Regions from separate parts of the Limnohabitans sp. Rim8 genome, predicted to be linked through region 2. Evidence: predicted binding sites of a transcription regulator. Region 2 holds the regulator's gene; the other holds the start of a gene.

Region 1 (4,600 bases), on a different contig from region 2:
ACCCATTGGGTCTTGACGCGCTGCAGCTCGGCTTCGGTCACGCCTTCGGTGGCCACGCGCTGCACCTGGGCACGCAAGGCCGCCTCCAGTGCTTCTGGCGTTTGGCCTTTGGCGGGCACACCTTCCAGATAAAAGAACTGTGGACCGCGTCCCATGAGGCCGTTGTAGGCCCCCGCACTGTCGGCCAAGCGATTTTCACCTTGGGTCAGGGCACGGTCTAGCCGGGCACCGCTGTAGCCGTCCAGAACCGCAGCCAACACGGTCAGAGCCAGCGCCTCGTCGTGCTCGGGCGCAGGGGCCAAGCTGGCCAGTCTTGGCACTTTAAAAGCCAACGCCACATAAGACTGTTCGGCCGGGGCCTTGAACTCGAAACGACGCAGGCCTTGCTGCGCAGGCTCATCGCGCGGCTTGCGATCGGGTACGGCACGGGCAGGGATCACGCCGTAGTATTGGTCGGCCAAGGCCTTGACGCGCATCGGATCGACATCGCCTGCCACCACCACCACGGCGTTGGCCGGCGAGTACCACTTGCGGTAAAAGTCGCGGGCATCTTGCGCTGTCATGGCTTCAAGGTCACTCATCCAGCCTACGATGGGACGACGGTAAGGCGAAGCGACCAAAGCGGTGGCCGACAGCATTTCGTGCAGCTGTGCACGGGGGTTGTCATCGGTGCGCAGGCGGCGCTCTTCTTTGACCACCTCCAGCTCCTTGATGAATTCGCTGTCTGGCCACTGGTTGTTGGCAAAGCGGTCAGACTCCAAGCGCATCACGGCTTCCAGTTGCGCGGAAGGTATCTGCTGGAAATAGCCGGTGTAGTCCTTGGCAGTGAACGCGTTTTCGCGCCCTCCCAGAGCCGCCACTCGGCGCGAAAACTCACCGGCTGCCAAGTTGGGCGTGCCCTTGAACAGCATGTGCTCCAGCACATGGGCCACGCCACTGGTGCCATCCACCTCGTCCATAGAGCCCACACGCAGCCACACCATGTGCACCGCCGTCGGGGCACGGCGGTCGGGCTTGACCCACAAGGCCATGCCGTTGGCCAATGTGAAGGTGTGCACTTGCGCCACAGCGGCCGGATTGGCTGCGGCATTGGCCGAGTTTTGTGACCCCTGTGGAGCCTGCGCGAGAACGCTCGCGGCAGCGCCCCACAAGGCTGTTGCCATGGAAAGTGCCAAGAGAAAGTTCGGTTTCATAGAATGCATGATCCTTGAAATCCAAGCCATGTTCAGTTTCTTCAAAAAAAAATCCCCAATTGCCGAGGTCCCATCGACCCCAACTGCTGACTTACCGGCTGTTGCAACGGCTGCCAACATTCCCTTGGCACCCACAAACCTGCCCTCTGAAGCGCCCGCAGCCCCCATTGCCCGTCAGGGCTGGCTTGACCGCCTGAAGGCGGGCCTGCGCAAAACCGGCTCCAGCATCACCACCGTCTTCACGGGCACACGCATCGATGACGAGCTGTATGAAGAGCTGGAAACAGCACTTCTGGTGGCCGACACAGGCGTCAAAGCCACCGAGCATTTGCTGCAAGACCTCAAACGCCGCGTGAAAGACAGCAAGGCCACCGAACCAGCTCAGGTCAAAAACCTGTTGGCCGATGCCATCACCGACTTGCTGCTGCCTCTGCAAAAGCCTTTGGCCATTGGCGACCACCAGCCCACTGTCATCATGGTGGCTGGCGTCAACGGCGCGGGCAAGACGACCTCCATTGGCAAATTGACCAAGCATCTGGCAGACGAGGGGCTGAGCGTGCTGCTGGCCGCCGCCGACACCTTCCGCGCCGCTGCCAAGGAGCAACTGGCTGTCTGGGCTGACCGCAACACGGTCGAGATTGTCAGCCAGCAAGGCGGCGACCCAGCAGCTGTGAGCTTTGACGCCGTCAGCGCAGGCCGCGCTCGGGGCCGGGACGTGGTGCTGGTGGACACGGCCGGTCGCCTGCCCACTCAAACCCATCTGATGGAAGAGCTGAAAAAAATCAAGCGTGTGGTTCAAAAGGCCGACGGCTCGGCCCCGCACGAGGTGCTGCTGGTGATCGATGGCAACACCGGACAAAACGCCTTGGCCCAGGTCAAGGCTTTTGACGACACCTTGGGCCTGACAGGCCTGATCGTGACCAAACTGGACGGTACAGCCAAGGGCGGGGTGCTGTGCGCCATTGCCCGCGAAAAGCCGATTCCGGTTTACTTCATTGGCGTAGGTGAGAAGCTGGAAGACCTGGAAACTTTCAATGCCCGTGAGTTTGCTCAAGCCCTGCTGAGCTAACCAACTGCAGCACTTGACGCGTCTTCCAGCACACAGACTGACGGGCAGACATTGCCCAAAATGGTGAAGTTCGGCCACCTGCCGCCCGGCGCCAATTTGGCAACCCCCTTTTGGCACTCCTCACCAGAGAGTGCTAATATTGGGGTATTCTGAAAGGAGTTCTGGTATGAACATTCAAACTGGTTCCCCCGCCACTGCCATCACGCTGAGCAACCCTTGGGCGGTGGTGCCCTCGCTCGGCCACCTCGACGCCTATATTTCTGCGGTCAACCGCATGCCGATGCTCACCCTTGAGGAAGAGCAGGAAGCCGCCCGCCAACTCAAAGCCAACGACGACCTTGAGGCCGCCCGCAAGCTGGTGCTCTCGCACCTGCGTTTGGTGGTGTCCGTGTCGCGCCAATATTTAGGTTATGGCCTGCCGCACGGCGACCTGATCCAAGAAGGCAATGTGGGCCTGATGAAAGCGGTCAAGCGCTTTGACCCCGAGCAAGGTGTGCGCCTTGTGAGCTACGCGCTGCATTGGATCAAGGCCGAGATCCACGAGTACATCCTGAAAAACTGGCGCATGGTCAAGGTGGCCACCACCAAGGCACAGCGCAAGTTGTTTTTCAACCTGCGCTCCATGAAACAAGGCTACAAGTCCGACGCCGATGCAGGCACGCACCGCGACACCCTGACCCCCGACCAAGTGGCGTCCATGGCCCACAGCCTGAACGTCAAGGGCGAGGATGTGCGTGAGATGGAAATGCGCATGTCCGGCGGCGATGTGCTGCTCGACCCCGCCCCCTCTGACGACGGAGAGCAAGCTTTTGGCCCCATCGCCTACCTGGCCGATGTGAACCATGAGCCCACCGCCATGATCGAAGCACACCAGCGCGACGTGATGGCCAGTGACGGCCTGGCCAGTGCCTTGAATGCGCTGGACGAACGCAGCCGCCGCATCGTCGAAGAGCGTTGGCTCAAGGTCAACGACAACGGCTCGGGTGGCATGACACTGCATGATTTGGCCGACGAATACGGCGTCAGCGCCGAGCGCATTCGCCAGATCGAAGTTGCCGCTATGAAAAAGATGAAAAAGGCGCTGGTCGAGTTCGCTTGAAGGTTTATTCTTTCCCAGCGTCTGACGCTCAGTTACCCGGCTCAGTCCGGGTATTTTTTCGCCCGCTTTAAGCTACAGTGTTTGCTGTTTTATTGAAGATTTTTTACCATGAACACACTCACCACCGTCCGCTTTCCACGTCGCCTGTTGGCCCAGGCCATAGGCGCCGTTTTCTTGCTGGCCGCAGCACCCACATGGGCGGCCAAATGGCCCACGCAAACTGTGCGTCTGGTGGTGGGTTTTCCCGCCGGCTCCAGCCCCGACCTGACAGCACGCGCACTGGCCGAGCCTTTGTCCAAAGCATTGGGGCAAAACGTGATCGTTGAAAACAAAGTGGGCGCTGGTGGCAACATCGCTGCCGACTTCGTCGCCAAGTCCACCGACGGTCACACTTTGGGCCTGATGATCAACGGCAACATGACCATTGCCCGCATCTTGAACCCCAAGGTGCCCTATGACCCACTCAAAGACCTCGCCCCCATCAGCCTGATTGGTAAAGCGCCGTTGGTCCTGACCGTGCCGGCGAACGCTCCTGGGCAGACCGCCAAAGAGTGGTTGAGCTGGGCCCAAAAGTCAGGCAACCAACTCAGCTATGCGTCACCAGGTGTCGGCACCGTGGCGCACTTGGGCATGGAACTGCTCAAAACCAAGGCCAACATTGCACCCGTGCATGTGCCCTACCCCGGCAACCCGCAAATCATCACAGCTTTGCTGGGGGGTCAGGTGCAGTTGGCCTTGTTGCCACCGGCCATGTCGGCTGCGCAAGTCAGTGCGGGCAAATTGCGGGCCATTGGGGCCTCCAGTAGCGGCCGCAGCTCGGTGGCCGCAGAAGTGCCCAGCTTGGCGGAAATCGGCGTCAAAGATTACCAGTTGGAAATTTGGAATGCAGTGGCTGCACCTGCTTCCATGCCAGCAGCGGTTGCCAGCCAGTTGTCTGCCGTTGTGAGCGACATCGTGCGTTCACCGGAGATGCGGGCGCGCTTGTTTCAGCAAGGCTGGCAGGTGGTGGGTTCCTCGCCAGAAGGTTTGAAAAACCGCATCGAGGCCGATACCCAAGCCTTGGGGGCCATCATCCGCAGTCAGAAGATCGAGCTGAACTGAAGCCCGATTTAACTTTCTGGCCTTACTTGCCACTCAGCAATATCTTCACGTCAGCAGCCAAAGTCTCGGCCCCGCTGGCGTGGCGGTTGTACAGCCGAATACGGCCTTGCGGATCAAATGCAAAACTGCCAGCCGAAT
Region 2 (4,600 bases):
GCTTGCTGGCGCTGGCGTGAAACCGCTTTGGCTGCTTGCGTGCAAGACATTTGTGCCGTTTCTGCGGCCTTTTGCAAAGCAGCCAAATCAGCTGCAGCGTCGAGCTGGGCCAGCTCTTTGTGCCAGGTCTGCAATACCTGTGGTAATTCGTCGGGGGTCTTTTTATAGCGGCGGGCCAGAGACAACCAAAGACCCATGCGCTCGTCTAGGCGGCTCAACTGCGCTGGGTCCAGATCGGTTTTTCTCAAATAACTGTGCAGGCTGTGGGCCACGTCTTCGGCTTGGGCTTGGGCCGAATTGAGCACCTCGGCCAAGGCGTTGAATTCCGGCTCAAATTGCCCGAGTGACTGCAGAGTCTGGATGGCGCGAGACAGCTGGCGCAGAGCACCGCTTTCGCTGTCGTTGTCACCGCCTTCGAGCAGCAGCGTGCCTTGGTTGGCCCCATCCATCAAGGCTTGTGCATTGGCCAAGCGGCTGTGCTGGGTGCTCAGCTCTCGCCATTCGTCCATTTGCGGGTTGAGCTTTTCCAACTCACCGATTTGCCAGGCCAGCCGCTCGCGCTCGTTGGCCAGCGTGCTTTGTGACTGCTCTGCATCAGCCAAAGCTTGCTGCGCTTGCCGCCAGCTTTGCCAAGAGGCTTTGAGGTGGCGGGTGTCGATGCCGGCGTAAGCGTCCAGCAGTCCGCGTACCGCGTCAGGCCGAGTCAGACTTTGCCAGGCGTGCTGGCCATGAATGTCCAAAAGCTGCTCGCCCAGCTCGCGCAGTTGCGTGGCGGTGGCCGGGCTGCCGTTGATCCAAGCGCGGCTTTTGCCAGCGGTGTCCACAGTGCGCCGCAGCAGCAAAGAAGCGTTGGTATCAAAGCCCGCCGTCTCAAGCCAAGTTTGAATCGCGGGCGTGGGGTCGAATTCGGCGCAAACCTCACATCGGCTGGCGCCTTCTCGCACCACGCCCGATTCGGCTCGGGCGCCCAATGCCAGTTGCAGCGCATCAATCAAGATGGATTTGCCGGCGCCCGTTTCCCCCGTCAGGACGCTGAAGCCTGGCGTCAAGTCAAGCTCTAAAGTCTGCACGATCACAAAGTCGCGCAAAGTGATGTGCGTCAGTGCCACGGCTTAAGCGCCCTCATTCCAGTGCATTTTTTTGCGCAAGGTGTCAAAGTAGTTCCAACCCGCAGGGTGCAAAAACCGCACCCTGTGCTCGGAGCGCTTGACGACAATCCGATCACCCAAAATCAGGTCGGCCAGCGACTGCATGTCGAAGTTGGCGCTGACATAACGCCCTGCCACGATCTCGATGCTGATCTCGGACGACTCGGGCAACACAATGGGCCGGTTAGACAGCGTGTGCGGTGCTATCGGGGCCATGACCCAGCCGCCGATTGCAGGGTGCATCAAAGGGCCACCCACCGACAAAGAATAGGCGGTGGAACCTGTGGGCGTGGCGATGATCAGTCCGTCGGCGCGTTGGTTTGAAACAAAACGGCCATCGACCTCGACCCGCAACTCCACCATGCCCGAGGTGCCGCCCCGGTTGACCACCACGTCGTTCATGGCCAAAGCGTTGAAAACGCTACGCTGGTCGCGCATGACGTGGGCCTGAAGCAGGCTGCGGTCTTCGGTTTGGTAGTGGCCCTGCAGCATGGGCAGCAACACATCCTGGTAGCTTTGCAAGGGGATGTCGGTGATGAAACCCAGTCGCCCTTGGTTGATGCCTATCAGCGGCAAATTGAACTGGGCCATCTGGCGGCCAATGCCCAGCATGGTGCCATCGCCCCCAATGACCAAGCCCAGATCACACTGTTTTCCAATCTCCGTCATCTCCAGCGCAGGGTACTGGTTCATACCTGTGTGCGAGGCCGTTTCTTGGTCCAGCACCACGTCGCAGCCTTGCCGCGTTAAGAACTGGGCCACGTCGTCCAGGGCGCGGCGCGAACTCTCCAGCGCCCCACCGTGAGCGGTGGTGTGGTATTTACCAAAAAGTGCAACGTGACGAAACTTGGATCTCATTCTCAAATTACATCATTAAAATGACCGCATGCTAGATGATCGTGCCAAGTTATTGCTCAAAGCCCTGGTTGAACGCTATATTGCGGATGGTCAGCCTGTGGGCTCTCGCACGCTCTCCAAGGCCTCGGGCCTTGACTGGTCGCCTGCCACTATCCGCAATGTCATGTCTGACCTTGAAGAGTTGGGGCTGATCGCCAGCCCCCACACTTCGGCCGGGCGCATCCCGACCAGCCGGGGCTACCGCCTGTTTGTGGACACCATGCTCACGGTGCAGCGCGATGGCCTCGAAACCCCCGCCCTGATTCCCGATCAGCCGCAAAAGGTGATCGCCAGCGCGGCCAACTTGCTGTCCAGCCTCTCACATTTTGTGGGCGTGGTCATGACGCCGCGCAGGCCGTCTGTTTTTCGGCATATCGAATTTTTACGTCTGTCTGAGCGGCGCTTATTGGTCATCATTGTCTCGCCCGAAGGCGATGTGCAAAACCGCATCTTGTTCACCGAGACCGATTACTCGCAAAGTCAGCTGATCGAAACGTCTAATTTTTTGAACACCCACTACGCTGGTATGGCCATCGAACAGGTGCGCAGCCGTGTGCAGCAAGAGTTGGTCAGCCTGCAAAGTGAAATCGCCACGCTCATGCAAGCGGCTGTTCAGGTCAGCACAGAAGCTTTGGCCGAAGACCAAAATGAGGTGGTCATTGCCGGTGAACGCAACCTTTTGTCGGTGAGTGACTTTTCCAGTGACATGGGCCATTTGCGCCGGGCGTTTGATCTGTTTGAACAGAAAACCCAGCTCATGCGCTTGCTGGACGTGTCCAGCCAAGCCGAAGGCGTTCGCATCTACATTGGCGGAGAAAGCCAGATCGTGCCCATGCAAGAGCTGTCGGTTGTTAGCGCGCCTTATGAGGTGGATGGCCAGGTTGTCGGCACTTTGGGCGTGATTGGCCCAACCCGTATGCCCTATGACCGTATGATCCAAATCGTCAACATCACCTCGCGCTTGGTGAGCAACGCTCTGAGCCAGTCCAAATAAGCGTTTGAGGCCCACTACAATCAAGTCTTCGGTTGGGGCGTTAGCTCAGTTGGTTAGAGCAGAGGACTCATAAACAACTTAAGAACTTAAGTTGTCTATAAATCCTCAATGAAATCAACGGGTTACAGCGCCACAGTTGTCAAAATTTGCTTCCACACCGCTTCCACACTTTGCTGAAAATTTAAGCAGTAAAGTTGGAGTGGCCCAGAGCCTAGAATCAGTATGTTTTAAGGGGCGTTAGCTCAGTTGGTTAGAGCAGAGGACTCATGAAAATTGTGCACCGAGGTAGGAAACTCTTCGTGTGAATGACGTCAAATTCGGTGAAAGCTAAGTGCAGTGATGCATACGCCAATGCCGAGCGAAGCTAGGTGCGAAAGCACCCTGAACGTGTAGAGACTAGACGGCGTCCACCTAAAGCGCAAGCCATGGTGAAGGCATAGTCCAGGGAGTAGTGAAAGCTACACAAACCAGAATCCTTTGGTCGACAGTTCAAGTCTGTCACGCCCTACCATTTATTACTCATGAACGGTTCTCTCAACCGTTCATGTATCCCGTTGCGGGCCTGTAATGGCGCCATTCCTGAAAAAGTCTCTTGGCCGTAGATGGCCGAGAAATCGGGAGTGGCCCATTTTTTGGCCCGAAATCTCTCTCTTTCTCTGTTTTCTCTTGGTCGTGCCCAAGAGGAAAGCCTAGGATTTATGCGGGTTCGGGCAAGGAAGTTTGATGTGAATCTTGCCCCTCATGATTGACCAGACAACAAAAAATCATCGTTGACTTGAGGTTACGGCAGAGCCCAACCAGGCTGATTGCGGAATACAACATGGACCGCCTCTAATGGCGGCTTAATCAAACACCGGTCGTATAGAGCGCGCTCACCTTCCAAGCCTAATCTTCAGCCACCTCAGGTATTCATTTCTTTCGCCACCAGCTTGACGATCCGAGCGCGAGATACTGCCCTGCGGGCCACCAAGGCCCCCTCGCCGGTCTGTTGTAACCATTCAAAAAAACGTTGACTGGCGTGTCGCGTCTGCGAGTCGTCTCGACAGTTGGCCAAGAAGGCGAATTGCATCTTCTGCACGTCATCCGCTACGAACACCCCAAAGGGGCCGCTCACCACCGTAGCGTCTGGAAATCCCAGAAGCGACGTAGCCTGGGTTTCCGTAGCGCCCCGGTGACAGGCGATCAAATGCAATGGCCCATGCGCAGAAGTCAGCAACTCGATACGCTGATGATCCTCTAGGAAGGGCCTTCCCACTAACTCGCGCGCGGCGGCCACGCCGAACGCGGCCGGAATTGCGTGAACCACAACTGCAACGTCTTTGCCATCCAGCTTGACCACCACGCCTCCGTCCACGGCCTTGGCACCTTTGAGCCCACTCAAGGCCGTTTTGAGCGTCGACTCCATAGCCATTTTTCGTTGACGGAAGTCAAGTCGAGTCCAATCCAGGGCTGCGCCAACATCAAAGCGCGCCGATGCGCCAGCCAACACACCCCGTTGTGCCAGCGAGATCAGGGCATCCGAGAGCGCCTCGAATACACGCTTTTTCGCATCAGCCACGGT

What was found. Region 2 encodes HrcA, which represses chaperone genes, less so after heat shock. Its sites were predicted from a motif close to TTAGCACTCNNNNNNNNNGAGTGCTAA; they were not measured.
Region 1: a site for HrcA is predicted at 2,373-2,399, ahead of rpoH (RNA polymerase sigma factor RpoH). Genes of this name have one in related genera too.

The regions. Positions count from the first base shown of each region.
Region 1 covers NZ_CALPTI020000002.1:174,285-178,884, reverse strand. The annotation lists gene Q1M54_RS02185 (pitrilysin family protein) at 1-1,193, opposite strand, end outside; gene ftsY (signal recognition particle-docking protein FtsY) at 1,201-2,262, shown strand; gene rpoH (RNA polymerase sigma factor RpoH) at 2,429-3,361, shown strand; gene Q1M54_RS02170 (tripartite tricarboxylate transporter substrate binding protein) at 3,470-4,462, shown strand; gene Q1M54_RS02165 (SCO family protein) at 4,485-4,600, opposite strand, start outside.
Region 2 covers NZ_CALPTI020000022.1:22,564-27,163, reverse strand. The annotation lists gene recN (DNA repair protein RecN) at 1-1,109, opposite strand, end outside; gene Q1M54_RS13315 (NAD kinase) at 1,113-2,006, opposite strand; gene hrcA (heat-inducible transcriptional repressor HrcA) at 2,035-3,039, shown strand; gene Q1M54_RS13305 (DUF4062 domain-containing protein) at 3,941-4,600, opposite strand, start outside.